DNA from 4 places in the Maricaulis sp. W15 genome. Region 1 is predicted to be linked to each of the others. Evidence: predicted binding sites of a transcription regulator. Region 1 holds the regulator's gene; each other region holds the start of a gene.

Region 1 (7,600 bases):
GCTCTCATAGTCCTCGGCCGGAACGGCAAAGCACATGCGCAGGAAATTGGCGGCGTAGTCGAGCTCGTTGCGTGGGCTGATGAATGGCTGGCCGATGGCATATTTATAGGCCCGGGCCGCGATCGTCGGCATTTTGGCGATCATGCGGTGGCTGGCAATGGTGCGCGCCTCCGGATCATTGATGTCGGTTGAGTCGTGGTAGAAGGCGGACAGCGCGCCAACCGTGCCAACCATGATCGCCATCGGGTGGGCGTCGCGGCGGAAGCCGCGGAAGAACTGGTCGAACTGGTCGTGCAGCATGGAGTGACGACGGATCGTCCAGTCAAAGGTTTCCAGCTCACCGGAGGACGGCAGATTGCCATTCATCAACAGGTAGCAGACTTCGATGAAATTTGAATTGTCTGCCAACTGGTCGATCGGATAGCCGCGATAGAGCAGCGTGCCCTTGTCACCATCGATATAGGTGATCTGGCTCTCGCAGCTCGCGGTCGAGGTGAAGCCGGGATCATAGGTGAACATGCCGGTTTCAGCGTACAGCTTGCGGATGTCGATCACATCCGGGCCGATCTCGCCGCTGAACACGGGCAGTTCCAGCGATTTGCCATTGTAGTTGAGCGTGGCCGATCCGTTCGGCTTGGCTTTGTTTTCCATCACGTCATCCCCATGGTTACCAGGTTACGCGGGCGCAACCGGCGTCATCTGATCCTTGATACGGTCCAGCGTCTCGTCACGACCGATGAAGGTCATGACCAGGGCCAGATCGGGAGCGGGTGCTCCGCCGGTCAGCGCTGCACGCAGCGGCTGACCGATTTTGCCGAAACCGACATCTTCGGCTTCAGCGAATTCCTTGAGCGCGTCGGACAACGCAGCCTCCGTCCAGGCCTCCACATCGCCGAGATGCGTGAACAGGCGGTAAAGCCGGTCGCGGGCCTCGTCATCCTTGAGCGGTTTGGCCGCCTTGCCTTCAAGTTGGAAGGGGCGCGGTCGCAGCAGAAAATAGCTCTGAGCTGCCAGCTCTTCCAGTGTCGATGCCCGGGTCTTGAGAACCGGCATCGCCGCGGTCAGGCGTTCGCGCGTAATATCGGCATCCTCAATCCGCGCTTCAAGGGTCGCGAGGAAGGGCGTCACCAGTTCAATCAGGCGGGTATTCTCAGCCTGGCCGATATGGTGGGCGTTGATGTGGTTGAGCTTGTCGATATCCATCCGCGCCGGCGCCTTGTTGAGGCCGTCCAGAGCGAAGGCGGCGACCGCCTCGGCATCGCTAAAGAGTTCCTGGTCGCCATGTGACCAGCCAAGCCGCAGCAGATAATTGCGCAGACCTTCGGGCAGATAGCCCATGTCGCGATAGGCTTCCGCGCCCAGCGCACCATGGCGTTTGGAAAGTTTTTTGCCGTCCTGGCCGTGGATCAGCGGGACATGGGCAAAGACCGGGCGGTCCCAACCCATGGCGTCATAAATCTGGCTTTGGCGGGCGCCGTTCACAAGGTGATCATCGCCGCGCACGATATGGGTGATCTCCATGTCGTGATCATCGACCACGACGGCGAGATTATAGGTCGGATTGCCGTCGGAACGCAGCAGGATCACGTCGTCGAATTCCTTGGCCGCCCAGCGCACGGTGCCCTGGACTGCATCCTCGAGCACGACATCGCTGTCCGGCGCCCGGAAGCGAACGGTGAAGGGCTGGTCGGCAGGCCCGTCGGCCGGGTCGCGATCGCGCCAGGGCGAACGCAGGGCGCGCCCTTCGGCGAAGGCTGCATCCCGCAGGGCCTGGACTTCGTCCGGCGTGCACCAGCATTTGAAGGCATGACCGTTTTCCAGCAGCGCATAGGCGATCTCGGCATGGCGATCGGCGCGCTCGAATTGCGAGATGGCATCGCCATCCCAGTCGAGGCCAAGCCAGCCAAGCCCGTCGAGGATCGCGTCAATCGCGGCCTGGGTCGAGCGGGCGCGATCCGTGTCCTCGATGCGCAGCAGGAATTGGCCGCCATGACGACGGGCGAACAACCAATTGAACAACGCCGTCCGGGCTCCGCCAATATGGAGGAAGCCGGTGGGCGAGGGCGCAAAGCGCGTGCGGATCATCTTGTCGTTGTTTTGCAATTGCGAATTCATGCTGCACTGCGAGAAGGGAAAGCCGTGTTAGCATGAATATCAGCTTTTGCGATAGACCGTAGGCTGCTTGATGCTTCAACCTGACGCAATCCTGCCGCAACGCGCGGCAAATAGCCGGAACTCACCGGGCAATCGCGTTGATCCGCTTGCGGATTTCAGCCCGACCATTGTTGGCAGCCTGGGCGCAATGACCGGGTGTGCGAGTTATTTTTCCGCCCCGGTCGAGCCGGGATGGGGGCTGATTGCCTTGCCGGTCGCGGTCGCGGGCGTGCTCCTGGCCACGGTTCGCATTTCCCCCGCCAGCCGAATTGGGGCGGATCGGCTAGCCGGACTTCTGGCGATTTTCCTGGTCGCAACCGCGCTCTTTGGCTGGCACGCAACCCGCTACACAGCGGCCCATCATGACCGCGAACCATTTGTGACCGGGGATCGCGCGGTCGAGCTGACCGGTTGGCTGGAAGCGATCGATCGCAGCGGCGGTGGCCGACAACGCCTGTTGCTGCGTCTCGTCGCCGCCGATGATGGGGCTAGGCCGCAAAGGGTAAGAGTTCTTGGTGATCCGGCCGGTATCCGGCCCGGCGACGCGATCCGGCTTCGCGCTGTGCTGGCACCGCCGCGACCGGCCGCGGTGCCGGGCGGCTATGATTTTGCCTTTCACGCAGCCTTTCGTGACATCGTCGCGACAGGATACGGCATTGCCCCGGCCGAGGCCGGCCCTCCCGTGCACCAGGACCGGGCAGCCCGCGCGGTGGCCCGATTGCGGGCCGACATGTCCCGGCATATCCGCTCGCGCATGCAGGCCCGCCCCGGTGCGCTGGCAGCGGCCCTCCTGACCGGTGACCGGGCCCATATCGATCCGGGTGATGTCGAAGCGCTGCGAAGGGCCGGGCTTGGACATGTCCTGGCGATCTCCGGCATGCATATGGCTTTGCTGGCCGGCGGGGTCTTTTTCGCCGTCCGTCTCGGTCTGGCCACCATCTTTCCTTGGGCGCGGCGCTATGATGCCGCTGTGCCGGCGGCTTGGGTGGCATTGGTGTTCGCAGTGGGATATCTGGTCCTGTCCGGCGGTACGATCCCGACCCAGCGCGCCTTCATCATGACGGTTTCGGTGCTCGGTGCAGTCATTCTCGGACGCCGCGCCCTGTCGCTGCACACGCTGAGCCTTGCCGTCATTGCCGTCCTTGCCTTGCAGCCCCAAGCCGTGATCACGCCGGGCTTTCAGATGTCGTTTTCCGCGGCGGCAGCGCTGATCACGGTGGCGCGGCTGTGGCAGGACCGGTCCCGCCGTGGCTCGCAGGCTGGCGCCTTGTCGCAGATACGGTTGTTCTTCGGTGGTTTGGGCACGACCAGCCTGGTTGCCGGCACGGCAACGGCCGGGTTTGCCGCCTTCCATTTTCACCGCGTCGCCAGCTTCGGCCTGGCCGGCAATCTGCTGGTGATGCCGATTTTCTCCTTGCTGGTCATGCCGGCTGGCGTGCTCGGCCTGGTGCTGATACCCGTCGGTCTGGATGGTCCGGCCTTCGCCGTCATGGAGTGGGGGTTATCGATCATGCTGGCACTGGCCCACATGGTCGCCGACTGGCCGGGCGCGCAGCGTTATCTGCCGGCAACGCCGGGCTTGGTTCTGGCCTTGTTTGCGGCCGGCTTTGTCGCCAGCCTTCTGGTTCGTGGACTGTGGCGCTGGAGCGGGGCCGCCGTGATGGCAGCGGCGCTGGGTTTGTGGGCCGTGCTGCCGCAGCCGGATCTCTTCATCTCCGAGACCGGATTGATCCTCGCCCGAGATGACGCCACCGGCTGGGTGGTCAGCGACCGGCGCCGCTCACGCTTTGCAGCGCGGGTGTTCCTCGAGGCGCGCGGGGTGGCGGATCCGGCGCCGGCAGTCTGGGATGCCAATTGTGACAGCCATGGCTGCAATGCCCGGCTCCAGGGCGTGCGGGTGACCCGCTTGTCGTCGCTGCAGGATTGGCCGACCGATTGTTCCCGCGCCGACCTCATTGTGGCTGATCTTGCGGTGCCGCCGGCAATTGCCCGCCAATGCCAAGCCCGGATCATCGATGCCGATGAGTTGGCGAGAACCGGTGGCCAGTCACTGCATCTGCGTGATGGTCAACTGGTCGCGATCCAGCGTGCACGGCCATTGGTCGGTGCACGCCCCTGGCACGGGCGTTGATGGCGGTGGCGATTTGCGACGGTCCCTTGCCCGCCTGATCCCGGACCATCGTCGCGGCGCGGCAGGAGCTGAATCTGGAACAAGAGCCGGCGTCCACCGGTGCGTTCCAAACGGCACACAGGCGGCGCCTGTAGAGCGCACCTGCGACCTGCGCCTATGGCTGTGACAGCGTCCAAGGACGATTCAAACCGTGCGCATCGAAGTTGCCAAGCAAAGCAATCACGTCGTCAGTGATAACGCCGGATCAGTCCCACAAGACGTCCTTGCACCTTGACCCGATCGGGGCCGAAAATGCGGGTCTCGTATTCGGGATTGGCCGCTTCCAGGGCGATTGAGCCGCCTTTTTTGCGCAGGCGTTTGAGCGTGGCTTCCTCGTCATCAACCAAGGCGACCACGATATCACCGGACTCGGCAGACTGGCAGCGCCGGATGAGGACAGTGTCGCCATCCATGATACCGGCCTCGATCATCGAATCGCCCTTCACCTCAAGCGCGAAATGCTCGCCGCCGGTGACCATGTCCGCAGGGACGGGCAGGCGGTCGGTTTCATGCTGGATGGCCGAGATGGGCACGCCGGCGGCGATCCGGCCGAGCACGGGTATGTCGACCGTCGATTCGCGCGGGCTTTCCTCGGGCTTGGCGAAATTGCCGCGCACGACATTGGGGCCGAGATTGCCGCGTGGCAGGCTCGGCGTTTCAGCCGCCGCCGCTGATTCGGGCAATTTGAGCACTTCCAGTGCCCGGGCGCGATGGGCGAGGCGACGGATGAAGCCGCGCTCCTCCAGTGCCGTGATCAGGCGGTGAACACCGGATTTGGAGGCCAGTTGCAGCGCGCCCTTCATCTCGTCGAAGGAGGGCGAGACGCCGGTTTCCTTGATGCGTTGATGGATGAAGAGCAAGAGCTCGTTCTGTTTCCGCGTCAGCAAGGCAACCCCCTTGTTCGCATTCCCGGAATCAGGCGCAGGCCTGCGGGAACAAATCAGGAATAGGAGTGTTTGTTCTACAAGTGTTCTGAAATGTCGTCAAGCGGTCGCCGGACGGCCCAACAGGGTCGCCGTTGCTGTCCGGACATCGTCCTGACGCATCAGGCTTTCGCCGACCAACAGGGCGCGGGCACCGGCCTGTTTCAGGCGCAAGGCGTCATCACGGCCGAAAATCCCGCTCTCGGCGACCAGCAGCCGGTCATCAGCCACCATCGGCGCCAGCGCGTCGAATGTGTCGAGGGATGTCTCGAAGGTCCGCAGATTGCGGTTGTTGACACCGAGCAGGGGCGCGTCGAGCGCCAGCGCCCGTTCCATCTCGGCGGCGTCATGGACTTCCACCAGCACGTCGAGCGACCAGGCATTGGCTTCCTCGATCAGCTGGCGGGCGGTGTCATCATCAACCGCCGCCATGATCACCAGGATCGCATCGGCCCCGAGTAGGCGGGCCTCGGCAACCTGGTAACGATCATACATGAAATCCTTGCGCAGGGCCGGCAGGGCGACGGCATTGCGGGCCTCGGTGAGGAAGGTATCGGCGCCCTGAAAACTGGGCGTATCGGTCAGCACGGACAGGCAGCTCGCCCCGCCGGCCTCATAGGCGCGGGCGAGGGCGGGCGGATCGAAATCGGCGCGGATCAGGCCTTTCGACGGGCTGGCCTTCTTGATCTCGGCGATCAGGCCGAGGCCGTCCGGTGCGACAGCGAGGGCCTTGGCAAAGCCGCGTACCGGCGCCACATCGCGCGCCGCGGCGGCGATCTCGGCATAAGGGCGCGCCTGTTTGCAGGCCGCGATATGCTCGCGCTTGTAGGCGCCGATGCGGGCCAGCGTGTCAGGCATGGTCTCGGGGCGGGTGCTCATGGCTCACGCCTCCCCGTGTGAAATGGCGACCATACGGGCGAGGGCGGTCTTGGCACGCCCGTCATCAACGGCCGCTTCTGCCAGGCGGGTGCCATCGGCAATGCTGTCGGCCAGTCCGGCCAGGAGCAGGGCGGCGCCGGCATTGAGCACGGCAATGTCGCGGAAGGCGCCGGTCTCACCGTCGAGCAAGGCGCGGATGGCGTCGGCATTCATCTGCGGCGAGCCGCCCTGCAGTGCCTCGGCGCTGGCCAGAGGCAGGCTGGCCTCTTCGGGATGGAAGCTGTATTCCCGGATCACCCCGTCGCGCAGTTCGGCAATGTTCGAGCGACCGGTCGTGGTCAACTCGTCCATCCCGTCCTCGCCGCACATCAAGAGTGCATGCTCACAGCCCAGATTGCGCAGCGCTTCGGCCATCGGCACCAGCCAGCGCTTGTCATAGACGCCGAGCAGCTGACGCTTGACGCCGGCCGGGTTGGACAGCGGACCAAGCAGGTTGAACACGGTACGCACGCCGAGATTTTGACGGGCCGGACCGACATGACGCACGGCAGCATGGTGTGCCGGGGCGTAGAGGAAGCCGACGCGGGCTTCGAGCAAGGCCCGTTCGACCACTTGTGGCGGACAGTCGAGCTTGACGCCGAGCTGGGCCAGGACGTCGGAGGAGCCGGACTTGGAGGAGGCGGCCCGGTTGCCATGCTTGGCGACAATGGCGCCGGCGCCAGCCGCGATGATCGCGGCGGCGGTCGATATATTCCAGGCGCCCTTGCCGTCACCTCCCGTGCCGCACGTGTCGATGGCGCCTTCGGGAGCGGTGATACGGGTCATCCGGCTGCGCATGGCGCGGGCGCCGGCGGCAATGTCGACAGGGCGCTCGCCGATTGCGGCGAGACCGATCAGGAAGCCGCCGATGGCGGCATCCGCAACATCGCCGGACATGAGTTCGTCAAAGGCGCCGGCAATGGCGGCGTCCTCGGGATAGGTGCCGCGTGAAAAGGCATTCAGGCACAGGGAAATATTTTGCATTGTCAGTCGTTTCGCCAGCTATTTTCAAATCCGGCTTGAGGCCGGACGCCATCACCCCGCAGGGTCGTCAGGAGGCGGTCTTGCGCCATCGATGGGGGCTGCGCCATCGCGTGGCCGGCTGAGCGTATCGAACGCGCGTCGACGCCGCCATGCCGACCGGACCGGCCAAGGCGGCCGGGTGGGCGAGACATGAAAGGGCGCAAAACGGCATACCTGTCACCGGGTTGAACAAAGCGAACCGGAAGGACCTAGCGCGGGGCCGCTGGCATTTCAACGCCCGCTGGCCGTTGCCATGTGCGTGCGGCCTGGTCGTGCCGCCCGATCACGCCGCCTGGGCGCGGGGCAGGCCGGTCAGGTCGAGGAAGTTGCGCAGCAGGGCGTGGCCGTGTTCCGAGGCGATGGATTCGGGATGGAATTGCACGCCATGCACCGGACGCGTGCGGTGGGCCAG
Region 2 (7,600 bases), on a different contig from region 1:
GGCTGTTTTGCTTTGCTTGATGGCGATGGATTGAGGTTTTGATGTTCGACACACTCACAGAACGACTTGGCGGCGTCTTCGACAAGCTCACCGGGCGCGGTGTGCTGTCGGAGAAGGATGTCGATGCGGCGCTGCGCGAAATCCGCGTCGCCCTGCTCGAGGCCGATGTCGCCCTGGACGTGGTGAAGGCCGCGACCAAGCAGATCCGCGAGCGCGCCATCGGTGAAGACGTGATCCGCGCCGTCTCGCCGGGCCAGCAGGTCATCAAGATCGTCCACGACGCTCTCGTCGACCTCTTGGGCGGCGAAGGCGAGCCGGTCGGCCTGTCGCTCGAGGGCGAGCCGCCGATTGCCATCCTGATGGCCGGTCTGCAAGGCTCCGGCAAAACCACGACCTCGGCCAAGCTGGCCAAACGCATCCAGGAAACGCAGAAGAAAAAGGTCCTGCTGGCCTCGCTCGACACCCGCCGACCGGCGGCGATGGAACAGTTGCAGCAGCTGGCCAGCCAGATCGACGTCGCCTTCCTGCCGATCGTCGCAAACCAGCGCGCCGTCGACATCGCAAAACGCGCCATGAATGCCGGCCGCCTGCAGGGCTTTGACGTCGTCATCTTGGATACCGCCGGTCGCACCTCGATCGATGAAGACATGATGGCCGAGGCGCATGACATCGCCCGCGTCACCAATCCGCGCGAGACCCTGCTGGTGGCCGATGCACTGACCGGTCAGGACGCCGTCGAGACCGCCCGCCGCTTCCATGACCGCCTGCCACTGACCGGCCTAGTCCTGACCCGGATGGACGGTGACGGCCGGGGCGGCGCTGCGCTGTCGATGCGCCACGTCACCGGCCTGCCTATCAAATTTCTCGGTGTGTCGGAAAAGCCCGATGGGCTGGATGCCTTCGACGCCAAGCGCGTCGCCGGGCGCATCCTCGGCCGCGGCGACATCATCTCGCTGGTCGAAAAAGCCGCGCAGAATGTCGATGAGGAAAAAGCCGCCCGCATGGCCAGGAAGATGGCCAAGGGCAAGTTTGATCTCGACGATTTGCGCGAGCAGTTCGGCCAGCTCAAGACCATGGGCGGTCTTGGCGGGATCATGGGCATGCTGCCGGGCATGAACAAGAAAATGCAGGCCCAGGCGGCGGCCGCCGGCATGGACGACAAGATGCTGACCCGCCAGGAAGCCATCATCCAGTCGATGACGCGCCAGGAACGCGCCAAGCCGGAAATCCTCAAGGCCAGCCGCAAGAAGCGGATCGCCGCCGGCTCGGGCGTCCAGGTCGCCGACGTCAACAAGCTGATCAAGATGCACCGTCAGATGGCTGACATGATGAAAAAGGCCTCCAAGGGTGGCCGCGGCGGTCTCGCCGGCATGATGGGCGGTATGGGCGGCGGCATGCCTCCGGGCATGGGCGGCCAGATGGGCGGCATGAACCCCGCCGATATGGGCCGCGCCACCCAGGACCTGCTCGGCGGCAAGGCCCCGTCCGGCACGCAACTGCCCGGTCTGGGTGGGCCCACTTCGGGCGGTGGCCTGCCTGGTTTGCCGGGAACGAAGAAGCCATGATCTCCGTTATTACATCGGCGCTCGCTCCGCTGGTTACTGTGATGCCGCAACACGACCTGCCGGTTACGGCGCTGCTGAATGGGCATCACGAATGCCGGGCGAGCTACCAGCTTCGCCCGAATGAACGTGGCGACACCCTGCTGCCCCGATACATTCACGTCACTTGCGAGTCTGACTTTGAAATGGACCGTGTGCGCCCCGACTTGCGGGAGCAGGCGGGAGAATTGCTGATAAACGAGGCAGAGGGCGCGGCTCGTTTGTCGATCGCTCGCTGGCGACACCGCCTCGAAGACGATCAGGACGAGTGCTTCCACGTGACACTGCGCTTCCCGAACCCATCCAACACACCCGCATGGGCTGAAGAGCCCAATCTACTCCCGTGCGGGCGTTTGATTATCGACGAATAAATCTTGACCTGAAGGACTAGAACTATGTCTCTGAAAATCCGTCTCGCCCGTGGTGGCGCCAAGAAGCGTCCCTACTACCGCATCGTCGTTGCCGACAGCCGTTCGCCGCGTGATGGCCGTTTCATCGAAAAGATCGGCTCCTACAATCCGATGCTCCCGAAAGATGGTCAGCGCGTCGAGCTGGACATGGAAAAAGTGAAGGCCTGGCTGGCCAAGGGCGCCAAGCCGACCGACCGCGTGGGCCGTTTCATCCACCAGATCGAGGCTGACGCCTGGAAGTGGGAAGCCGGCAACAACCCGCAAAAGGCCGAGCCGGGCCAGAAAGCCAAGGAACTCGCTGCCGAGAAGGCCGAGAAGGAAGCCGAACGCAAGGCTGCCGCCGAGGAAGCCAAGGCCGCTGCCGAAGCGCCTGCTGCTGAAGAAGCCCCGGCCGAAGAGGCCCCGGCCGCTGAAGCTGCTGCCGAAGAAGAAAAGTCCGAGTAGGACGGTTTTTTCTGCCTGGATGAGCGGGGGAATGGGTGCCCGAATTCGCGGCACCGGGATTTCCCCCGCTCCCTGACCCTCTCCCCAGGGAGAGGGAGAACAATACCTGTGATGTCACACCCGACTTCCCTCCCCCCGGGGGGAGGGATCGAGGGAGAGGGGGAATCCACCTCCCTTTGAAAGCTAGGCTGCCATGACAACGCCCGCCGACGATCTCGTCTTCATTGCCGCCCTTGCCGGCGCTCATGGCGTGAAGGGCGAATGCAAGGCCAAGAGCTTTGCCGGCAACCCGGCCGACGCCTTCACCTATGGCCAATTCCTCGACGCCGACGGCAAGCCTTTCCTGACTCCGAAATCAGCGCGTCCGGTGAAGGACGGCTTCATCGTCCGCTTCGCCGAACCGCTCGGTCGAGACCAGGCCCAGGCGCTCAAGGGCACGCGCCTCTATATCCCACGCGCGGCCCTGCCAGCGCTCGAGGATGATGAATTCTACCATGCCGACCTGCTCGGCCTGAAAGTCCAGTCGCTCGACGGCAGCCCGATGGGCACGCTGAAGGCAGTTCATGATTTCGGCTCCGGCGACCTGCTGGAAATCACCGGCACGCCCGACCGAAACGGCAGCTGGATGCTCCCCTTCACGCGCGACTTCGTCCCGCATGTCTCGATTGCCGACGGTGTGGTGACGATCGATCCGCCGGAAGATATCGGCTCGAAGGCTGAGGAAGAGGCGGGAGAGTAGGCGCGCAGCAAGCCCGGCAGGTCTTGAATCCGTCTCATTGCAGTGGCTTTATCGGGCATATGACCCGCAAGATTCAGCGTTTCAGCGTTTCATTCGCCTTTGTCGGTCTTTTGGCTGTCCTCTCACTTTTTCCCAGCGCCGTCGCACAAGACGGACCGGGTCGAGTGTGGGCCTGTCAATTGCTCTCAGACCTTGGTCGGATGTCCAATGAAGCAGACGGCCAAACGGTCTACGCCCGGGAGTACGCTCGGAATAACGGCTTTTACTGGGCGAGTTATGATGAGTTTCAGGCTCACCTGAATCAAGATGGCGCTGATGAATGGCGCAATGATGAATGGGGCGATGCGTTGCGGGCATTTCCACCGCATATGCTCCAGGAACTTTGGGATTCTTGGAATGAAGGCGGCTTGGCGGACTGCGCGCAGCGCTTCGAAGCGCATTGGGGGAACGCGTCTGAATTTCGCCAGCAGGAAGCAGTTGCCATCCGGGACATCGCTCGCAGAGGCCTGCTCAGTCCGGGACACCCTGACTATATTCCAGATGTCCACTACGGTGCCTGTGGGATTTCCGCACCGGGATTGCCCGTCAATAGGTTGATCGAAATGTCTCGGCCTGTGTTTGACGAGTTCGGACAGAAGGCCATCTTCATCGAAAGCACACGGCGCGCCCGCGACGTTGTTTCGATTTTCGCCTTTCGGAATGGACATTGGGAGCGGGTCACCTCACTCCACTGGACCATTTGCTGACAGCGAGGCTCTGCCCTTTGTCTAGTGTGCTGCCAACGCTGCGCCAGATCCCCAGCGGAGGCGCCGATGCGCTGGCACCTCGCCCCCATCCCTGCTACACCCGCGCGCCATGACTGACGCCACCAGCCCTTCCCTGCCTTGGACCGCGACCGCGCTCACCCTGTTCCCGGATGCCTTTCCGGGACCGCTGGGTGTTTCGCTGATTGCAACAGCTGCGAATCATGGGTTGTGGGCGCTTGAAACTGTGGACATCCGGGATTTTTCCCGTCATAAGCACCGCTCCGTGGACGACACCCCTGCTGGCGGAGGCGCCGGTATGGTGCTCAGGCCGGATGTCGCGACGGAGGCGATTGATGCGGTGCAGTCTCGCTGGCAAGGCGGGAAACGACCGTTGATCTATTTGACGCCGCGCGGAAAACCGCTGACCCAGTCCCGGGTTCGGGAATGGGCGACGGGTCCGGGCGTTGTCGTGTTTTGCGGACGCTTCGAAGGCCTCGACCAGAGGGTGATCGAAAGCCGTGAAATGGAAGAGGTCAGTGTTGGCGATGCCGTGCTGGCCGGGGGCGAAGCGCCCGCGCAGGTTCTCATCGAGGCCTGTGTGAGACTTCTCCCCGGCGTGCTGGGCGACCCGATGTCGGCCGAGGATGAGAGTTTCGAGGGTGATCTCCTCGAATATCCTCACTACACGCGACCGCGCGTGTTTGAGGATCGGGAGATCCCGGAGGTCCTGTTGTCGGGGCATCATGGCCGCATCGCGGCGTGGCGCCGGGAACAGGCAGAGAAAATTACGAAGGCGCGTCGCCCCGACCTCTGGACGAGGTACAAGGCCCGCAAGGAGAATGCACGATGAACATGATCGAGCAGCTTGAACAAGAAGAAGCCGCCCGCGTCCTGGGTGACAAGGAAATTCCGGATTTCAGCGCCGGCGATACGCTGCGCGTCCATGTTCGCATCAAGGAAGGCGAACGTGAGCGGATCCAGGTCTATGAAGGCGTCTGCATCGCCCGCAATGGCGGTGGCCTGAACGAGAGCTACACCGTTCGCAAGATCTCCTTCGGTGAAGGCGTCGAACGGGTCTTCCCGCTCTACTCGCCGAATGTCGAGCAGATCGAGATCAAGCGTAAGGGCAAGGTCCGCCGCGCGAAGCTGTATTACCTGCGCGATCGTCGCGGCAAGTCGGCCCGTATCGCCGAACGCGTCTCCGGTCGTGGCATCGAAAAGCGCGAGCCGAAGAAGAAGGGCTAGTCCCTCTCTCCTTTCGCGATTGCGACACGAAAACCCCGTCAGCTTGGCTGGCGGGGTTTTTTGTGTGTTCGCGTGGCAGGACCCGTCCGGCCTGATGCTACGCCTCGTCCTCAATCCGGTGCATGTCATCGTCCGACAGCCCGAAATGATGGCCGATTTCATGCACCAGAACATGGGTCACCAGCTCACCGAGCGGAATCTCGCCGTGATCGGCCCATTCGTCGAGGATCGGCCGCCGGTACAGGATGACGCGATCCGGTTCGGGCGACGGATTGGCCACCGATTTTTGCGACAGATCGACACCGATATAGACGCCGGTGAGCTCGAATGGGTCATCCAGACCGACCGCCGCGAGGGTTTCTGCGTCAGCGAAGTCGGCGACAAAGATCTCCAGTCCTGCGCACAAGTGACGCATCTCCGCAGGCAGTGTCTCGAATGCGCTCGCAGCGAGCGCTTCAAAATCCTCGATCGACGGTGCCGTTTGGTGCTTGGGCATGAGCTCTCCAGCCTGTCTTGACGGCACAGTGTGGCGGAGCGCGGGAGCACTGGAAACCGGACATTCAGTCCTGGACTTGCGGCCGGAACATATATGGAACAAACTGACGTCATGAGCCTTGATGATACCGCCTCCGCCGCCAATCCCCGGATTGACGACGCCCAAGCGCTGATGCGCGGAGCGGCGCGTCTGCTCTGGCATATGGGGTTCAGCGCCATTCCCGAATTCATCCTGCCGGACGGGCGTCGGGCCGATCTGGCGGCGCTCGGGCGCAAGGGCGAGATCATCATTGTCGAGATCAAGTCCGGCATTGCCGACTTTCGCGCCGACAGCAAATGGACGAACTATGCCGGCTATTGCGACCGGCTGTACTTCGCCGTGTCGGAACGTTTTCCGCGCGACGTCATCCCTGACGATGCCGGGCTGATCATTGCTGACGGGTTTGGCGGCGCGATCATCCGGGAAAGCCCGGTGCTCACACTGGCGCCGGCCCGCCGCAAGGCGTTGACGCTGCGCTTCGCCCGCGCCGCCGCCGACCGTTTGATGCGGGTCGGAGAACCCGGTACCGACACCAGCCCTGCATCGGCTTAGGCATCAGCCGTGTCGGCAACCCGGTCGACGACTTGTAGGAAAGCCTCCCAGCGCGGTGCGAAACGGCTCTCGACGGCGTCCAGAACGGGCGCAGATGCTTTTTCCGGCGTCCCGCTGTCAACCGGCGGATGCGGGTCGTATTCCAGTCCCAGCTGAACCGCCTGGGCGACCCCGTCGCCATAGAGCTCCTTGACGATGGTCAGGGCGAAATCAATGCCGGCGGTGACACCGCCGCCGGTGAACAGATTACCGTCCCGGACAACGCGCTCCCGGACCGGTTCGGCGCCAAAGCGCGACAGGGCGGAATGATAGCGCCAATGCGTCGTCGCCTTGCGACCTGCCAGCAGACCGGCGGCGCCCAGCACGAAGGTACCGGTGCACACCGAGGTGATGAATTGCGCGCCTTCGGCCTGGCGGCGCAGGAAGGCCAGCGTCGCGGCATCTTCCATCGCCGCATCGACACCCCACCCGCCCGGCACACAAATCAGGTCGAGCTGCGGGCAGTCCTGGAATGACGTATCGGCGAGGATGAAGGGGCCACAATCGGTCCGAACCGGGCCGGCCGCCCGGGCGACCAGATGGACCTTTGCGCCGGGTATCCGGGTCAGGACCTGAAGCGGGCCGGTGAAGTCGAGTTGGGTGAGATCGTCGAACAGCAAAAATCCGATATGGCGCAATGTGGTCATGTCTGTCTCCGGTTCCAGCCCGCAAACACTAGAACCCGGCCCGCAGCGAGAACATGACAAAGGCCGATCAAATCCGGTCAGCGCGTCCCGGTATCATGCGGCTTGACGCGCCAGGGCGGGTCGATGCGGTTCTCACCGGCATGATAGAGCTTGATCTTGTGGCCGTCCGGATCGAGCAGGATGGCCTCGCGCCACAGCCAGCTTTCATCGCGCGGCTCGGTCTCGAAGACAAAGCCCGCAGCTTGCAGCCGCGCGACGGTTGCATCGACATCATCTGATTCCAGATAGATGACCGCACCGGGTTGGACCGGCGCTTCGACATGAAGCGAAAAAGTCGTCTCGCCCTCCGGCGCCAGGAAACGGCAATAATGCGGACTATCAACCAGCAGCCGAAAACCGAGCCGCTCATAAAATGCTTTTGACCGGGCGATCTCGCGCACCGGGATGGTGATCTGGTTAAGGCGCATCTTCGGTCTCCGCGCGCGGGTCGGCGATGCGGTCAAGCGGCCGGATCAAACGGTCAACCGTGAGGTCGGACAAAAGATAGGCCCAGCCCTCGACACGGGCATTGATTGCCGCCGCCTCGGTCTCGGCGTCATCGGTAATGGCCGAAGCCGTGATCAGTGCCCAGCGCGTCGCGCC
Region 3 (7,600 bases), on a different contig from region 1:
AAGCGACAGGGCAGTCTTGCCGGCTGCAGTCGGGCCCGCAATCAGCAGGCAGGTGGTCACGGCCGGATCGATTGCAGCACGTATTGGCCGCCGCGATTGATCTGGAAACGGACCGGTCCGCCGCCATGACGGGCAATGATCTCACGGATCGCCGCCACGCTGTCGACGCGGGTGAACTCGACCTCCTCGATGACATCCCCGGGACGCACCTTGCCGGCCGCATCACTGCCGGCATCGACCTCGGTCACCAGCACGCCCTCGGCATCCGGGTGGACGCGGAAGCGACGCCGCGACGCCGTGTCCAGCGTGCCGAATGTCATGCCCATGACCTCATTGCCGTTGCCATTGCCGGGAACCGGCTCGACGACCGCGGCATTTGCCGTCTCCCCGTCCGCGCCGCCTTCGGAGAGCTCCCCAATGGTGATGCTGATCGTCATAGGCCGGTCACGGCGGATAATGTCGAGTTCGACCTCGCGGCCGATCTCGCTTTCCGCCACCATGCGCGGGAAGGAGCGGCTGTCGCGGACACGGCGCCCGTCAAATTCCAGCACCAGATCACCGGTGCGCAGGCCACTGTCCGCAGCCGGACCGTCATCCTCGATCCGCGACACAATGGCGCCATGGGGTGTCGCCAGCTCGAAGCTCTCCGCCAATTCAGCCGTCACCCGTTGCACCGACACGCCGAGCCAGCCACGCCGGGTTTCGCCGAACTCGACCAGCTGGTCGACGACAATGCGGGCCAAATTGGACGGGATGGACAGGGAAATGCCGACGCTGGCGCCGGTCGGCGACAGGATCAGCGTGTTCACGCCGACCACATCGCCATCCATGTTGAACAGCGGGCCGCCGGAATTGCCGGTATTGATGGCGACATCGGTCTGGATGTAATCGTCATAACGGCCACCGGCTTCGCGGCCTCGCGCCGACACCACGCCGGCGGTCAGCGTGCCGCCCAGTCCGAACGGATTGCCGATCGCGATCACCCAGTCGCCGACCCGGGCTGCATCACTGTCGCCGAAGGCCACGAATGGCATCGGCTCATCGGTCTCCATGCGCAGCACCGCAAGATCGGTCACGCTGTCGATGCCGACCACTTCGGCGCGGAAGACGCGGCCATCCGGCAGGGACACCTCGACCTCATCAGCGCCGTCGATGACGTGATTATTGGTCACCACGATGCCGGAGGCATCGATGATGAAGCCCGAGCCAAGCGAATTGGCGATGCGCGGCGCATTGCCGAAAATATCGTTGAAGCGTTCCAGCGGCGAGCCTTCGGGGAATTCCGGCAGGCCGTCCTCACTGTCGAGCCGCTGCGCCGCGGAGATATTGACCACCGCCGGTGACAGGCGCTCGGCCAGATCGGCGAAACCATCGGGCGCCGGATGGGCCCCGACCGCCGGTATCGCCGTCATGAAAAGCGCGGCTGCAAGGGAAAGGGTGAGGACTAGAAAACGCTGCATGGGTATCCGCCGTGTCAGGGATGTGACGTGTCGCTGGGTAGGTTCCAACACGGTGAATACCGCCTCGCGAGGGTGTGCCGCAACCATGGTGACACAATCGTCATGCGCCGGACGTCGGCAAGCCGACATGAAAGAGCCCGGCCCGCTGCTGCGGTACCGGGCTCGATCTTGCGACAAGGCCGGTCGGCCTATTCGCCGGCCTGGGTCCGGAAATAGCGGAAGAATTCCGAATCCGGCGGGATCACGATCGGCGTGCCGTCAATGATGGTCTCTTCATAGGCCAGCATTGAGCGGTAAAAGGTGAAGAACTCGGCATCACGATTATACGCCTGGGCGTAGATCTCGTTCCGGCGTGCATCACCGGCACCACGAAGGCGATCCGAGTCGGCGCGCGCTTCAGCCACGATAATCGTGGCCTGACGTGACGCGTCGGCGCGAATTTCCGTCGCCTGCTGGTCGCCTTCAGCGCGAATACGGGCAGCTTCCTGCTGACGCTCCGAGCGCATCCGGTCGAACACGCGGGTGGCGATCTGCTGTGGCAGGTCGGCCCGCAGGATGCGGACATCAATGACTTCAATGCCGAGATCCTGGGTCGCCACCTGGGCTTCCACCCGACTGCGCACCCGCACCATCAGCTCGGCACGCTGGCCGGAGATGACGTCATTGGCCGGGATCGAGGCAATCACGCCGCGCAGGCTGTCATCCATGATGGAGCGAAGGCGGGCCTGGGCACCGGCTTCATTGGTCACGGTCTGATAGAAACGCAACGGATTGGTGATGCGATACCGCAGGAAGGCATCGACAACCAGGCGAACCTGGTCGGCGGCCTGGATTTCCTCCGGCTGCATGTCGAATTCCAGATTGCGCTTGTCGAACATCACCACGTCCATGATGAACGGGATCTTGAAGTGCAGGCCCGGGTCTTCGAAACCGGGCTGGTTGACGGCACCGACCGGATCGCCAAGGCGGACCAGCAGGGCCTGTTCGCGCTCATTGACCGTGTAGACACTCTGCAGGCCGATGAAGACACCGACGACCAGAATAATGATTCCCAGTGTGCGGATCATCAGTTGTTCCCTCCGGTCTGGCTGCGGGGCTGGGTGCGCGGCGCATCAAGCTGGTTGAGCGGCAGATAGGGCACAGCCCCGGCATCCGCGTCCAGGATGGTCAGGTTGGAGCGACCCAACACCCGTTCCATGGTTTCCAGATACATGCGGCGACGGGTCACTTCCGGCGCCAGGATGTATTGCTCGTAGATCGCAACGAAGCGGTCGGCCTGGCCTTGCGCTTCGGCAATCACCGAGTCGCGATAGGCCTCGGCGGCCTGGGTCAGCTGGGCGGCTTCACCGCGGGCCTGCGGGATGGTCGAGTTGGCAAAGGCTGTCGCCTGCAGGATCGCCTGTTCGGCATCCTGCTCGGCCGCATCCACATCACGGAAGGCATCGATCACGCTGGCGGGCGCCTGGGCGGTCTGCAGGTTGACCTGCAGGATCTGGATACCGGCCTGATAATCGTTGAGGACGGACTGGAGCAATTCGCGGGTGCGTTGTGAAACTTCGCCGCGACCGACCGTGAAGATGAACTCACGATCCGACGTACCGATGACTTCGCGCATGGCGCTCTGCGCCACCGCAGCAACCGTCGTTTCCGGATCACGGACATTGAACAGGAAGTTGCGGACGCCGTTTTCAGACGGATCAACACGCCACTGCACCGAAAAATCAATGTCGACGATATTCTGGTCACGGGTCAGCATCTGACCTTCCGAACCCTGGCCAATGGTGATGGTCCGGGTTGCGGTGACATCCTCGATGATCACGGATTCGATCGGCGTCGGCAGTTTGAAGTGGAAACCCGACCCGGTGGTCCGGTCATACTCGCCGAAACGCAGCACGACGCCGGCCTGGCTCGGATTGACCTGGTACCAGCCGGACCCCGGCATGATGAACCAGACACCGATCAGGATCAGCACGATCAGGCCGAAGCCGAACGCACCGGCCCCGCCGCTGCCGCCCGAACCGCCCTTGCCGCCGGAGCCGCCACCGCCGAACATGCCGCGTATCTTGCGCTGCATGTCGCGGACGACCTCGTCGAGATCGGGACCATCCGGTCCGCCGCCACCCTGGGGACGCTGGCCCCACGGGTTCTGGCCGTTATTATTATTGCCGCCGGAGCCCCATGGGCCTCCGCCGCCTCCGCCCTGATTGTCGTTCCATGACATGTGCTGGATCGATCCTCTCAATTTCCATTGCGCCCTAAATGAACGTATGCGCGTTACGGTTCAAGGGTAATCGGACGGGACGGCGCAGCGGCATGTCCCCCCTTTGCCGCGAACGCGGACTGTGTCAGGCGCGATCGAGCGTGCGCAGGACGAAGGCGTGATCATCGCGCTCGCCAGCCGGATGCGCTTCGCGCGCCACCTCGTGCCATTCGCTCTCAATGATCTCGGGCAGGCGGGCATCGCCATCCGGGCTGGCCTCGACCTCGGTGAGATAGAGCCGTTCGGCCAGGTTCATCATCACGGCATAGATCTGCGCGCCGCCAATCACACAGACCTCGTCCACACCGTCGCTGCGCGCCTGCTCGAAGGCCGCCTTCATGGCCTCGCCCGGCTCGCTGACCACAATCGCGCCCTCGGTCAGATAGCCAGCCTGGCGTGTGATCACGATATTGAGCCGGCCCGGCAGGGGCCGCCGCGGCAGGCTCTCCCAGGTCTTGCGGCCCATGATGATCGGCTTGCCGGTCGTGATCGCCCTGAAACGCTGCAGGTCGGATGACAGGCGCCAGGGCAGATCCCCGTCAGCCCCGATGACACCATTGGCACCGCGCGCCACGACGAAGGCGATCTTCGGAATGATGCTGGTGGTGGAGTTGGCCATGGCTCAGCCCTCCCCGCCCGCACTGGCATCGCCCGGCTCCATCACCGCACTGTCGCGATCCAGCCAGTGCAGCCATTTATCCTGCATGGCCTGGTCCATGTCGATGCCCTCAGCCTTGGCCATGATCAACAACATGCCCAGCGCATCGGCCATTTCCAGCGCCAACTGTTTGCGGGCCTCGTCATCGGCGGGACGGCGGGTGCGGCCGGTGGTGGTCAGATAAGCCTGGGTCAGCTCGCCGACCTCTTCCTGCAGTTTCAACAGCGGCCAGTCGCCCGAGCGATCAATATCGAAATGCGTCGCATAGATGTCGGACACCCGGACGATCTTGTCGGCGAGCTCATCAAGCGGTCCGGACATGGCGCCCGCCCCTAAACGGCGACCGGCGCGGTGATGCGCGGATGCGGGTCATAACCCTCCAGCGCAATGTCCTCATACTCGAAGCCGAACAGGTCGGTTGCCTCCGGATTGAGCTTCAGGCGCGGCAGGCCCCGCGGCGTGCGTGACAGCTGTTCGCGGACCTGGTCCATATGGTTGGAATAGATGTGGGCGTCACCGAACGTGTGGATGTATTCGCCCGGCTCCAGCCCGCAGACCTGCGCCACCATCGCGGTCAGCAAGGCGTAAGAGGCGATATTGAACGGCACGCCGAGGAACATGTCGGCCGAGCGTTGATAGAGTTGGCAGCTCAGCTTCCCGTTCGCGACATTGAATTGATACAGCGTGTGGCAGGGCGGCAGCGCCATGTTGGGCACATCGGCCGGATTCCAGCCCGACACGATCAGCCGCCGCGAGGCCGGATTATTGCGGATCTGCTCGAGGATGTTGGAGAGCTGGTCGATCTCGGTGCCGTCCGGCCCCTCCCAGCGCCGCCACTGCTTGCCATAGACCGGGCCGAGATCACCATTCTCGTCGGCCCACTCATCCCAGATCTTGACCCCGCGCTCCTGCAGCCAGCGCACATTGGTCTCGCCGCGCAGGAACCACAAAAGCTCGATCGCGATCGACTTGAAATGCACCTTCTTGGTGGTCAGCAACGGGAAGCCCTTCGACAGGTCACAGCGCAGCTGGCGGCCAAACACAGACCGCGTCCCGACGCCGGTCCGGTCCGCCTGCTCGGCGCCGTTTTCCAGGATATCGCGCAGCAGGTCGAGATAGGCATTCTCGACGTCAGACCCGCCAGCCCCGGCCTGCGCCTGCGCAAAGGTTTCGCTGTCGATGACGGCCATGTCCTGCTCCCGGTGATTCTCAGCGAGACAGCATGCCAGCGAAGCCGTCCGGGTTGAACCAGCGAGCCCAGATCAGCCGGGGATAGTCGCGGCAAGTGATTGGCGGGCCTGCGGGAAAATAGGAACCCGAGCGCAGCCTTCTGCCCCCGCTTGCGGGGGAAGTGGACCGGCGCGGAGCGGCGGGCCGAAGGGGGCCGAGCGCACACTCAACCATAAACCCCTTGCCGAGAGAAAGCCGTATCCGGTTCTTGAGCTCAAGGGGCATGTCCGCGGAGCGGCGCCTGCGGCGCCCTTGACCTCAAGAACCGGATACGGCCCACTGGCTGACAAGGGAATTATAAGCAGGTCTGCGCATGGCGCGCGAAAATTGGTACGTGTCCCGATTTCTCATGGGAGGCCGGCGGCTCAGACCGGGCCAATCCGGCCGCCCGAAACGGCGAAGCGAGGCGCCACTGGAAGACTGAATCGGTACGTGTCCCCGGTTTTTGCGGTATCGGGCTACGCCCCCCGTCCTGTCAGGAGAGATCAAATTGTGACTCGCTCGCCGCCGGTCTTGGTGTATGGTTGCGGCATCGGAACATAGAGGGAACACACACATGCTCGGATACGTGACACTGGGAAGCAATGATCTGGAAAAGGCCGCCGCCTTCTACGACAAGCTGTGCGCCGAATTCGGTGTTGGCCGCATGATGGGCGACGAGAATTTCATCGCCTGGGGCAAGCCTGATGGCGGCGCCGGTATCGGCCTGACCAAGCCTTTCAATGGCGAACCGGCCACCATCGGCAATGGCGTCATGGCCGCCTTCCAGGCCGACAGCAAGGAACAGGTCGACAAGGTCTACAAGCTCGCCGTCGAAGAACTCGGCGCCCCCTGCGAAGGCCCCGCCGGCCCCCGCGGCGACAGCTTCTACGCCGGCTATTTCAGAGACCCGGACGGGAACAAGCTGAATGTGTTTTATATGGGGTGATGACGTTGAACGTGGGTGACCCACACCGGCGTAATCGTTAGCGGGCGACCAGGTGGCGGATCGCCAGGAACAGGACCGATGCGTAAAACAGTCCGGCGAACGGCCTAGCCCGATCGTCCCGTGCACACCCAGGGCGGTTGAAACCCCGCCCTGGGCGCTTGGTCCGGACTATTGCGCGGGAATAATCGGGAGTTGGATGAAGGAGGGGTAGTCGCCTCCGACATGGATGGTGTTGGTCGCCTCCGGCTCTTGCCGGTCCCATGTGCGGGTATGATAGGCGCCGGACGCGATGACGAGCTTCACACGCCTGCCCAGATAAAGGTGCCGGTGACCATTCATCCGGAATCCTCTTGAGTGCGCCATTCTCTTCGATCTCGCGACAGTCCGCGGTGCGGACGTCTCCGATGGAGGCGGGCTGACCGCCCGGCGCGCGGTCCCGCTTGCGAAGTCGTCGGGTTCGAAATGGCGCTACTGAGGTACCCGCTTCTTTCGTTGGCCCCGCTCGCTCGACTCGCAAGCCGCGATTGGTGTGGCGACAGTCCCTTCCCCATGAGCACCATCACCACATCTCATGTTCGCTAAAACGAAAATGCAACCCCGAGCACGGCTTCCAGCTCGTAATCTTCCCGCACCAGAGGGCTGCCGGTCGCTTCGTCTCCGAAGAATTCACCGCTTACATTGCCAATGATCATCCATTGCTCATTGAGCCGGTAGCGCGCGCCAAAGCCCACACCGGCGGATTTCAGGCCACTGGAGGGTTGGTATTCGGTGTAGCGGAAGGCCGGGTTTGGGTCAGCCTGGCTGGCTGCCGCTTCAAGGGATGTGATACCGAACTCGGTCTGCAGATGCTCGGCATTGGCATAGCTGATATCGCCATAGGCCGTGAGGGTCAGGGCGTTATCCATCAGGTGCCAATCGTAGGAACCTCCGAGGAAAGTCACGACGCCCTTGCCGGCATCGCCGATATCGGCCTCGAATCCAAAGCCGACCGCCGACGTGCCAAACTGGCGGAACAGCCCCCCGGCCAATACGGCGGTGCTGTCCATCGTGGCCAGATTTGCCAA
Region 4 (7,600 bases), on a different contig from region 1:
GCAGAATGTCCGCGAGACCGACCCGATGACATGCCGCCTGCGCTGCCGGGACGGTGCCCCGATCACGGTACAGGTGCGGGCACGCGAGATGGATTTTGACGGGCTGACCGCCCGCATTTTCGCCTTCCGGGATGTGTCCTCGGAAGAGCGGGCGCGGGCGCGCATGGTCCATCTGGCCCACCATGATACGCTGACCGGCTTGCCGAACCGGTTGAAATTCCGCGAGGCTTTTGAAGCCGAACTTCGCAATGCCTGGGATGATGATACCCAGGTCGCCCTGATGTTCTTCGATCTCGACCGCTTCAAGGAAGTCAATGATGTGCACGGTCACGCCGTCGGTGACCGCTTGCTTGTAGCGGTCTCGGAACGCCTGCTTGACGCCCTGCCACGCAATGCAGTTGCGGCCCGGTTGAGCGGCGATGAATTCGCTGTCGTCCTGCCGGATGTCGAAAATCGCGAGGACGTGCTGCTGACCGCCCAGCGCGTGGTCAACAATGTCGGCTCACCGCTGACCATCGGACAATTGCATCTCAAGGTCTCGGCGTCGGGGGGTGTGACGATGTTCCCGATGGACGGCGAGGACCCCGACAGGCTCATGAACCAGGCCGACCTGGCTCTCTATCGCGCCAAGGGGCAGGGCCGGAACCAGGTGTGTGACTTTGATCCCAAGCTCGGCCTGATGATGCAGGAACGGCGCATGCTGGAGGCGGACCTCGCCCTGGCCATTGATGACGACCTGCTGACCCTCAATTTCCAGCCCCAGGTCCGGCTCGGCGATGGCCGGGTGTCCGGGTTTGAGGCGTTGGTGCGCTGGCATGACGAGCGTCGCGGCAATGTCCCGCCGTCGGAATTCGTGCAGATCGCCGAGGAAACCGGCCTGATCCTGAAAATGGGTGAATGGGTGCTGGAAACGGCCTGTCGCGAAGCGGTCAACTGGCCGGACGAGCGCCGGATCGCGGTCAATGTCAGCCCGGCCCAGTTCAAACAGGGCAATCTAGTTTATTCGGTTCAGCGCGCCCTGGCCAAGTCCGGCCTGGCCCCGCAGCGGCTCGAGATCGAGATCACTGAAGGCGTGCTGATTGACGATGAGGCCCGGGCCCTGAAAGTGCTGCGCGGACTCAAGGATCTCGGTGTCGGCCTGGCAATTGATGATTTCGGTACCGGCTATTCCTCACTGAGCTATCTGCGCGCCTTCCCCTTCGACAAGATCAAGATCGACCGCTCCTTCATGACCGGTCTGCAGAATGATCCCGAGGCCCAGATCATTGTGCGGGCCACGATCGACCTGGCGCGCGAGCTGAACATCAATGTCGTGGTCGAGGGCATCGAGGAGTTCGACGAGTTGGGCGCGCTCGGATTCCAGCCCGACCTGGTGCTGCAGGGCTATCTCCTGTCGCGACCGTTGACGCGCGGCCAGATTGCCGGTTTCGACGAGGCGTCCAAAGCGGTCCGGGCGGAGATCGCGACCCTTGTGGGGTCGGCAAAGCCGCTGCGCCAATACCGCGCCGGCTGACCGTCATTTTTCATCAAACAGTCCGGGCTGTTCAGCCGAACCGAGCGGGCGTTCGAAGCGGTTCATGTCCAGGGCAGTCCGCGGTGCGTCCAGCTTGAAACGCTTGATGGCACTGCGGAAGCGACTGGCAATCAGCTGGGCGTAGGGGCCGGTGCCGCGACCCCGTGTCGCCCACGCTGCATCATAATCCTTGCCGCCGCGCATCTGCCGGATCAGTGACATGACCCGGCCGGCAGAGTCGGGGCGTTTGTCCGCCAGCCATTCGCGGAACAGGTCGCGGATCTCCAGCGGCAGTCTGAGCAGGACATAGGCGGCATTGTCGGCGCCGGCCTCCGCGGCCGCCTGCAGCAGCGGTTCGATCTCGTGATCGGTGAGGGCAGGGATGATCGGCGCCATCATCACGGTGACCGGGATGCCAGCGGCCTTGAGGGCCGAGATGGTTTCCAGGCGCCGGTGCGGCGCCGCCGCCCGGGGCTCCATGTCGCGTGTCAGGCGACGGTCGAGCGTGGTGATGGAAATCGCCGCCTTGACCAGCCCGTCGGCCGCCATCGGTCCCAATATGTCGAGATCGCGCCGGATCAGCGCCGATTTGGTGATGACGCTGATCGGATGCTTGTAGCGGGCGCAGATTTTCAGGATGTCGCGGGTATGCTGACGCTCGCGCTCCAACGGCTGCCAGGCATCGGTATTGGCGCCGATCATGATCGGTTTGGGTTGATAGCCGGGCTTGTTGAAATGGGCTTCGAGCAGCTTCGGCCCGTCGGGCTTGGCGAAAATCACGCTTTCGAAGTCGAGGCCGGGCGAATAGCCCCAATAGGCGTGACTGGGCCGGGCATAGCAATAGATGCAGCCATGTTCGCAGCCACGATAGGGATTGATCGACTGGTCGAAGGATATGTCCGGCGATTTATTGGTCGAGATGATGGACTTCGACGCATCCCTCAGCACTGTCATGCCGAGCTTGGGCGCTTGGCCGTCCGCTTCGGTCCAGCCATCGTCGAAGGCTTCCCGGGTCTCGCTTTCATAGCGGCCCGTAATGTTTGACCGAGCGCCCCGACCTCTCGCTCCGGGGCGGTGGAGCAGGGAGGCCTCCTGAGGGGCATTAAGGGCGTAGCCACCAGGGCGCTCGGTCATGTCCGCATCATGACTCAAAAATGGAACAAATCAAGAACAAATTTCAGACCGACATCGGTGACCCGGATTGAGGTGGCGATCATCCGGGCGGTGCCGATATTGTCCTGGGGATGACGGCCCGGCCTGGCTCAGCGGTGTCCGGCCAACCGTTCGGCGAGTGTCTGCAAGTCCTGCCAGGCCAGCCGCTTTTCGCTTGGACGGGCGATCAGATAGCTCGGCGGAAAGATTGGCAGCGCCGGTATGGTCGTTCCGGTCGGCTGACCTGCAGCATCCCGCAACGCATAGTCCACCCAGCGGCCGCGCAGCCGTGTGATGGCTGTGTCGCTGCGCAGCAGGGCCTGCGCTCCGAGGCCGCCGGCAAGCAACAGGACGTCCGGCTTCTTCAACGCGATATGGCGTTCGATGAAGGGCAGGCAGAGGGTGACCTCCTCCTGGGTTGGCGCCCGATTGCCCGGCGGCCGCCAATTCAGGACGTGGGTGAGATAGGCCTGGTCCGGCTCGACCCCGATGGCGGCCAGCATGCGGTCGATCAATCGCCCGGTCGGACCGAGGAAGGGTTCGCCGCGATCATCTTCCTCACGGCCGGGGGCTTCGCCGACCACCATCAGCCGGGCGCTGCGGTCACCACGCGCGAACACGGTGTTGCGGGCGGTGCGTTTCAGGGCGCATCCCTCAAACGCATCAATGGCGGATCGCAGGGCGTCCAGCGTGGTGGCGTCGCCTGCCAGCGTCTGTGCGCTTGGTCCGGTCGCCACGGCGTCGCCGAAACCGGCGGCACGGGCGGCTTGTGGCGTTGCCGCCCGGACCGGCTCGGCAGGCGGTACCCGACGGGATTCCCGGCGCGGTTCCGGGCTGGTCGACGGCGCTCCCGCCGCTGCGGGCCGCGGCGTGATGACAGGCTCGTCCATCTCGATGCCGGCATCCTCCCACCAGGCGATGAGAGCCTTCAGCGCCTTCTCGTCATGGGCGGTCAGTGTGGGGCCGGTATCGGTCATGATTGACGTGCACGTTAACGTAATAGCTTTGATCCCGACGGCGGGACGCGCTAGATGGGTGTTCGATCCTAGGGTATGACCGAAGACCTGCAAGCCGAACACCGCATTAAACAGACAGCGACCACGAAACGGGAAGGGTGCCAACGAGATGACCGACGCCGCAATCGAACGCGAATCCATGGAATATGACGTCATCATCGTTGGCGGTGGCCCGGCTGGCCTGTCTGCCGCGATCCGCCTGAAACAGATGGCTGCCGAGGCCGGATCGGAGATTTCCATCGCGCTGCTGGAAAAAGGCGCCGAGGTCGGTGCCCATATCCTGTCCGGCGCCGTGGTCGATCCCAAAGCCCTCAACGAGCTTTTCCCGGACTGGAAAGAGCGGGGCGCGCCGCTCGAGGACGAGGTCAAGACTGACATCTTCGAAGTGCTCGGCGCCGCCGGGTCGATCAGCCTGCCGACGCTTTTCTTCCCGCCGCTGATGAGCAATCATGGCTGCTACATCGTGTCGCTGGCGAATGTCTGCCGCTGGTTGGCCGAGCAGGCCGAGGCGCTGGGGGTCGAGATCTATCCCGGTTTCCCGGCTGCCGAGCTGATCGAGGAAGATGGCGCCATCAAGGGTGTGATCACCGGTGATTTCGGCCTTGCCCGCGATGGCGGCCACAAGGACGGCTACCAGCCCGGCATGGAGCTGCGCGGCAAATACACGCTGATCGGCGAGGGCGTGCGCGGTTCGCTGGCCAAGAAGCTGATCAGCCGCTTCAACCTGTCCGAAGGCAGGGAGCCGCAGAAATTCGGTATCGGCATCAAGGAATTATGGCGCGTGAAGCCGGAGAACCACAAGCCGGGCATGGTCAAGCACACCATGGGGTGGCCGCTCGACGGCCAGACTGGTGGCGGCTCCTTCATGTACCATTTCGGCGATAATCTGGTCTCGGTCGGTTATGTCGTCCACCTCAACTACAAGAACCCCTACTTGTCGCCCTTCGAGGAATTCCAGCGCCTGAAAACCCACCCGGTCATGGAGGCGGTGTTTGAGGGTGGCGAGCGGATTTCCTACGGCGCCCGCGCCATCACCGAGGGCGGCTATCAGTCGGTGCCCAAGCTGGCCTTCCCGGGCGGTGGCCTGATCGGCTGTTCAGCCGGCTTCGTGAATGTGCCGCGGATCAAAGGCAGCCACAACGCCATGAAGACCGGCATGCTGGCCGCTGAAAGCGTGTTCGCCGCCATCGCTGATGGTCGTCAGCATGACGAATTGTCGGACTACCAGACTGCTTACGAGACATCCTGGGTCGCCAAGGACCTCAAGCGTGTGCGCAATGCCAAACCGCTCTGGTCCAAATTCGGCACCTTCTGGGGCGTTGCCCTGGGCGGGGTCGACATGTGGTGCACCACGATTTTCGGCGGTTGGTCGCCGTTTGGCACGATGGGGCACGGCAAGACCGACGCGGAGAGTCTGGAGCCGGCGTCCAAGCACAAACCGATCAATTATCCCAAGCCGGATGGCGTTTTGACCTTTGACCGCCTGTCCTCGGTCTTCATCTCCAACACCAATCACGAGGAGGATCAGCCGATCCACCTCAAACTCTCCGATGCCGAGTTGCAAAAACTCTCTGAACTGGGTGAGTTCGCCGGTCCGTCGACCCGCTATTGCCCGGCCGGGGTTTATGAGTGGGTCGAGGACGAGACCTCTGGTGACAAGCGCTTCCAGATCAACGCCCAGAACTGCGTTCACTGCAAGACCTGCGATATCAAGGACCCGAACCAGAACATCAACTGGACGACGCCGGAAGGCGGCGGCGGTCCGATGTACGCAAACATGTAGGCCCAACCGCCTCCGGCCCTTGCGCCGGAAGGCCAGCAGAGCGAGCATGCGGGCATGAGTTTTCCTGTCCGCATCCTCCCGCTTGTTGCCGCCGCAATGGTCCTGTCATCCTGCGCCACCTCGACCGACCCGGTCGATGAGGGGACGACAGTTTATGGCGCCTTCCTCGCGGCCCGCTATGCCGGCGTGAACCGCGATGTTGCCGGCGCGGCCGCCGGTTATGCCCGGGCCTTGGATCAGGCGCCGGGCAATGCCACCCTGGCCGACCGGGCTTTCATCACGACATTGCTGGCGGGGGACAATCAACTCGCCGCCGAACTGGCGCGCACCACTGTTGCAGCGGGCGATCCCAGCCGCCTGGCCACGCTCTATGTTGCTGCTGACCAGATCGCCGGACGCGATTATCGCGCTGCCATCACCAGCCTGGAAGCCGCGCCGGACTATGGCCCGTTCAACGCCTTGATGCGTGACCTCCTGCTGCAATGGGCACTGATGGGAGACGGCCAGGCGCTGGCCGCGATGGACGCTGCCAATGCCACGGTGTCGCCGGGCTTCCTGTCCTCGCACCTGTGGCTGCACAAGGCGATGCTGGCGGATGTGGCGGGAGAGACGGCGGCGGCGGACAATGCCTATCGCACCGCAGTCTATTCGGCCGTCTTCCCGCGGCTTGCCACGGAAATGTACGGCAATTTCCTCGAGCGCGAAGGCCGTGCCGAGGAGGCCGGCACCCTCTATCAGACCTATCTCGAGGCCAATCCGGCGGACCCGTTTGTCAATGCAGCGATAGGTCGGCTTGAGGCCGGCAACCGTCCGGCCCGCCGCCTGCCGGTGCCGCAAATGGCGTCGCGAGCCCTGTTCGGCCCGGCCTTCGATCTCGCCGAGCAGGCCGATATGGACCTTTCGGTCATCTATCTGCGACTGGTCCAGCGGCTCGACCCGGCCTACGCCCCGACCCGGATGAGCCTGGCGGGAGTCTTGGAGCGCATCAGCTTGCCGGACGCTGCGCTGGCTGAATACGCCGCTGTCGCCGATGGGCCGTATCGCTTTGTCGCCGATATCGAGCGGAGCTGGTTGCTGGTGCAGACCGACCGGGCGGCAGAAGCCACGGTTCTGGCCGAGCGTCTCTTGGCCGAGACAGGCGCCCGCGAGGCGCGCGCCCTGCTGGCCAATCTCTTGCGGGTGCAGGACCGCTGCCCTGAAGCTGTCGGGCTGTATGAACAGGTGATCGCGGAACTCGCCGCCGCCGATGCATCGGGGGATTGGCGCTATCATTATTTTGCCGCCGCCTGTCACTATGACGCCGACAATTGGCCGGCGGCGGAAGCGCATTACCTGGCGGCCCTCGAACTGGCGCCGCGCGAGAGCACGCTGCTCAATGATCTCGGCTATTTCTGGATTGATCGTGGTGAGCGCGTCGAGGAAGCGTTCGAAATGATCCTGCAGGCCTCGGAGCTTACCCCGGAAAACGGCAATGTGATCGACAGTCTCGGCTGGGCGCATTACCGGCTCGGGCACTACGAGGCCGCTGTTGAAGCCCTGGAGCGGGCGGCCGAGCTCGAACCGGGCAGCGCGACCGCGAACTATCATCTGGGTGATGCCTATTGGCAGGTTGGTCGTGAGCTGGAGGCCGGATTCCAGTGGCGCCGTGCCCTGGATCTCGATCCGCGCCCGGAGCAGCGAGACGGGCTGGAATACCGTCTCGAACACGGTCATCCGCCGGGTGAGGAACAGCATCTGGCGGCCGACACGACGCGCGCCGATGATGAGGGCGGCGAACCGTGAGCGACACGCCCGTCACCGAACTCGCCGCCGCCAAGGTCAATTTGACCTTGCGGGTCGGCCCGGCCCGGGCTGATGGCTATCATCCGCTCGACAGTCTCGTCGTCTTCGCCGACTGGGGTGATCGGATCGAGGTGCGCCCGGCACCGGGCCTCTTGCTGACCATGTCGGGTGAAGCGTCGCGCGCCCTGGCACCCGACGGTTCCAATCTCGTGCTAAAGGCGGCCCGGGCGCTGCAGGCTGAAAGCGGCGTCACGGACGGCGCCATGATCCGGCTCCACAAGCAGATCCCGGTCGAGGCCGGGCTGGGTGGTGGTTCCGCCGATGCGGCAGCGACGCTGCGGGCCCTGAACAGGC

What was found. Region 1 encodes LexA, which represses DNA repair genes until DNA is damaged. Its sites were predicted from a motif close to ATGTTCCNCTTGTGTTCC; they were not measured.
Region 2: the regulator LexA is predicted to act here: its motif matches at 5,766-5,783, upstream of AWH62_RS08915 (metallopeptidase family protein).
Region 3: the regulator LexA is predicted to act here: its motif matches at 5,690-5,707, upstream of AWH62_RS10300 (thymidylate synthase).
Region 4: the regulator LexA is predicted to act here: its motif matches at 2,670-2,687, upstream of AWH62_RS03235 (PA0069 family radical SAM protein).

What each region holds. Positions count from the first base shown of each region.
Region 1 covers NZ_LQXG01000012.1:352,916-360,515, forward strand. The annotation lists gene gltA (citrate synthase) at 1-651, opposite strand, end outside; gene gltX (glutamate--tRNA ligase) at 676-2,115, opposite strand; gene AWH62_RS07110 (ComEC/Rec2 family competence protein) at 2,186-4,285, shown strand; gene lexA (transcriptional repressor LexA) at 4,513-5,211, opposite strand; gene trpC (indole-3-glycerol phosphate synthase TrpC) at 5,308-6,105, opposite strand; gene trpD (anthranilate phosphoribosyltransferase) at 6,130-7,149, opposite strand; gene AWH62_RS07130 (aminodeoxychorismate/anthranilate synthase component II) at 7,472-7,600, opposite strand, start outside.
Region 2 covers NZ_LQXG01000016.1:179,526-187,125, forward strand. The annotation lists gene ffh (signal recognition particle protein) at 42-1,565, shown strand; gene AWH62_RS08885 (hypothetical protein) at 1,562-1,972, shown strand; gene rpsP (30S ribosomal protein S16) at 1,997-2,455, shown strand; gene rimM (ribosome maturation factor RimM) at 2,649-3,194, shown strand; gene AWH62_RS08900 (hypothetical protein) at 3,254-3,940, shown strand; gene trmD (tRNA (guanosine(37)-N1)-methyltransferase TrmD) at 4,050-4,790, shown strand; gene rplS (50S ribosomal protein L19) at 4,787-5,185, shown strand; gene AWH62_RS08915 (metallopeptidase family protein) at 5,283-5,681, opposite strand; gene AWH62_RS08920 (MmcB family DNA repair protein) at 5,793-6,272, shown strand; gene AWH62_RS08925 (DJ-1/PfpI family protein) at 6,269-6,958, opposite strand; gene AWH62_RS08930 (VOC family protein) at 7,036-7,425, opposite strand; gene AWH62_RS08935 (DUF4340 domain-containing protein) at 7,415-7,600, opposite strand, start outside.
Region 3 covers NZ_LQXG01000017.1:127,900-135,499, reverse strand. The annotation lists gene miaA (tRNA (adenosine(37)-N6)-dimethylallyltransferase MiaA) at 1-60, opposite strand, end outside; gene AWH62_RS10325 (Do family serine endopeptidase) at 57-1,460, opposite strand; gene hflC (protease modulator HflC) at 1,649-2,527, opposite strand; gene hflK (FtsH protease activity modulator HflK) at 2,527-3,681, opposite strand; gene AWH62_RS10310 (dihydrofolate reductase) at 3,806-4,339, opposite strand; gene AWH62_RS10305 (phosphoribosyl-ATP pyrophosphohydrolase) at 4,343-4,699, opposite strand; gene AWH62_RS10300 (thymidylate synthase) at 4,711-5,568, opposite strand; gene AWH62_RS10295 (VOC family protein) at 6,165-6,536, shown strand; gene AWH62_RS10290 (MipA/OmpV family protein) at 7,115-7,600, opposite strand, start outside.
Region 4 covers NZ_LQXG01000002.1:73,880-81,479, reverse strand. The annotation lists gene AWH62_RS03240 (EAL domain-containing protein) at 1-1,513, shown strand, start outside; gene AWH62_RS03235 (PA0069 family radical SAM protein) at 1,517-2,647, opposite strand; gene AWH62_RS03230 (uracil-DNA glycosylase family protein) at 2,776-3,642, opposite strand; gene AWH62_RS03225 (electron transfer flavoprotein-ubiquinone oxidoreductase) at 3,791-5,464, shown strand; gene AWH62_RS03220 (tetratricopeptide repeat protein) at 5,519-7,246, shown strand; gene AWH62_RS03215 (4-(cytidine 5'-diphospho)-2-C-methyl-D-erythritol kinase) at 7,243-7,600, shown strand, end outside.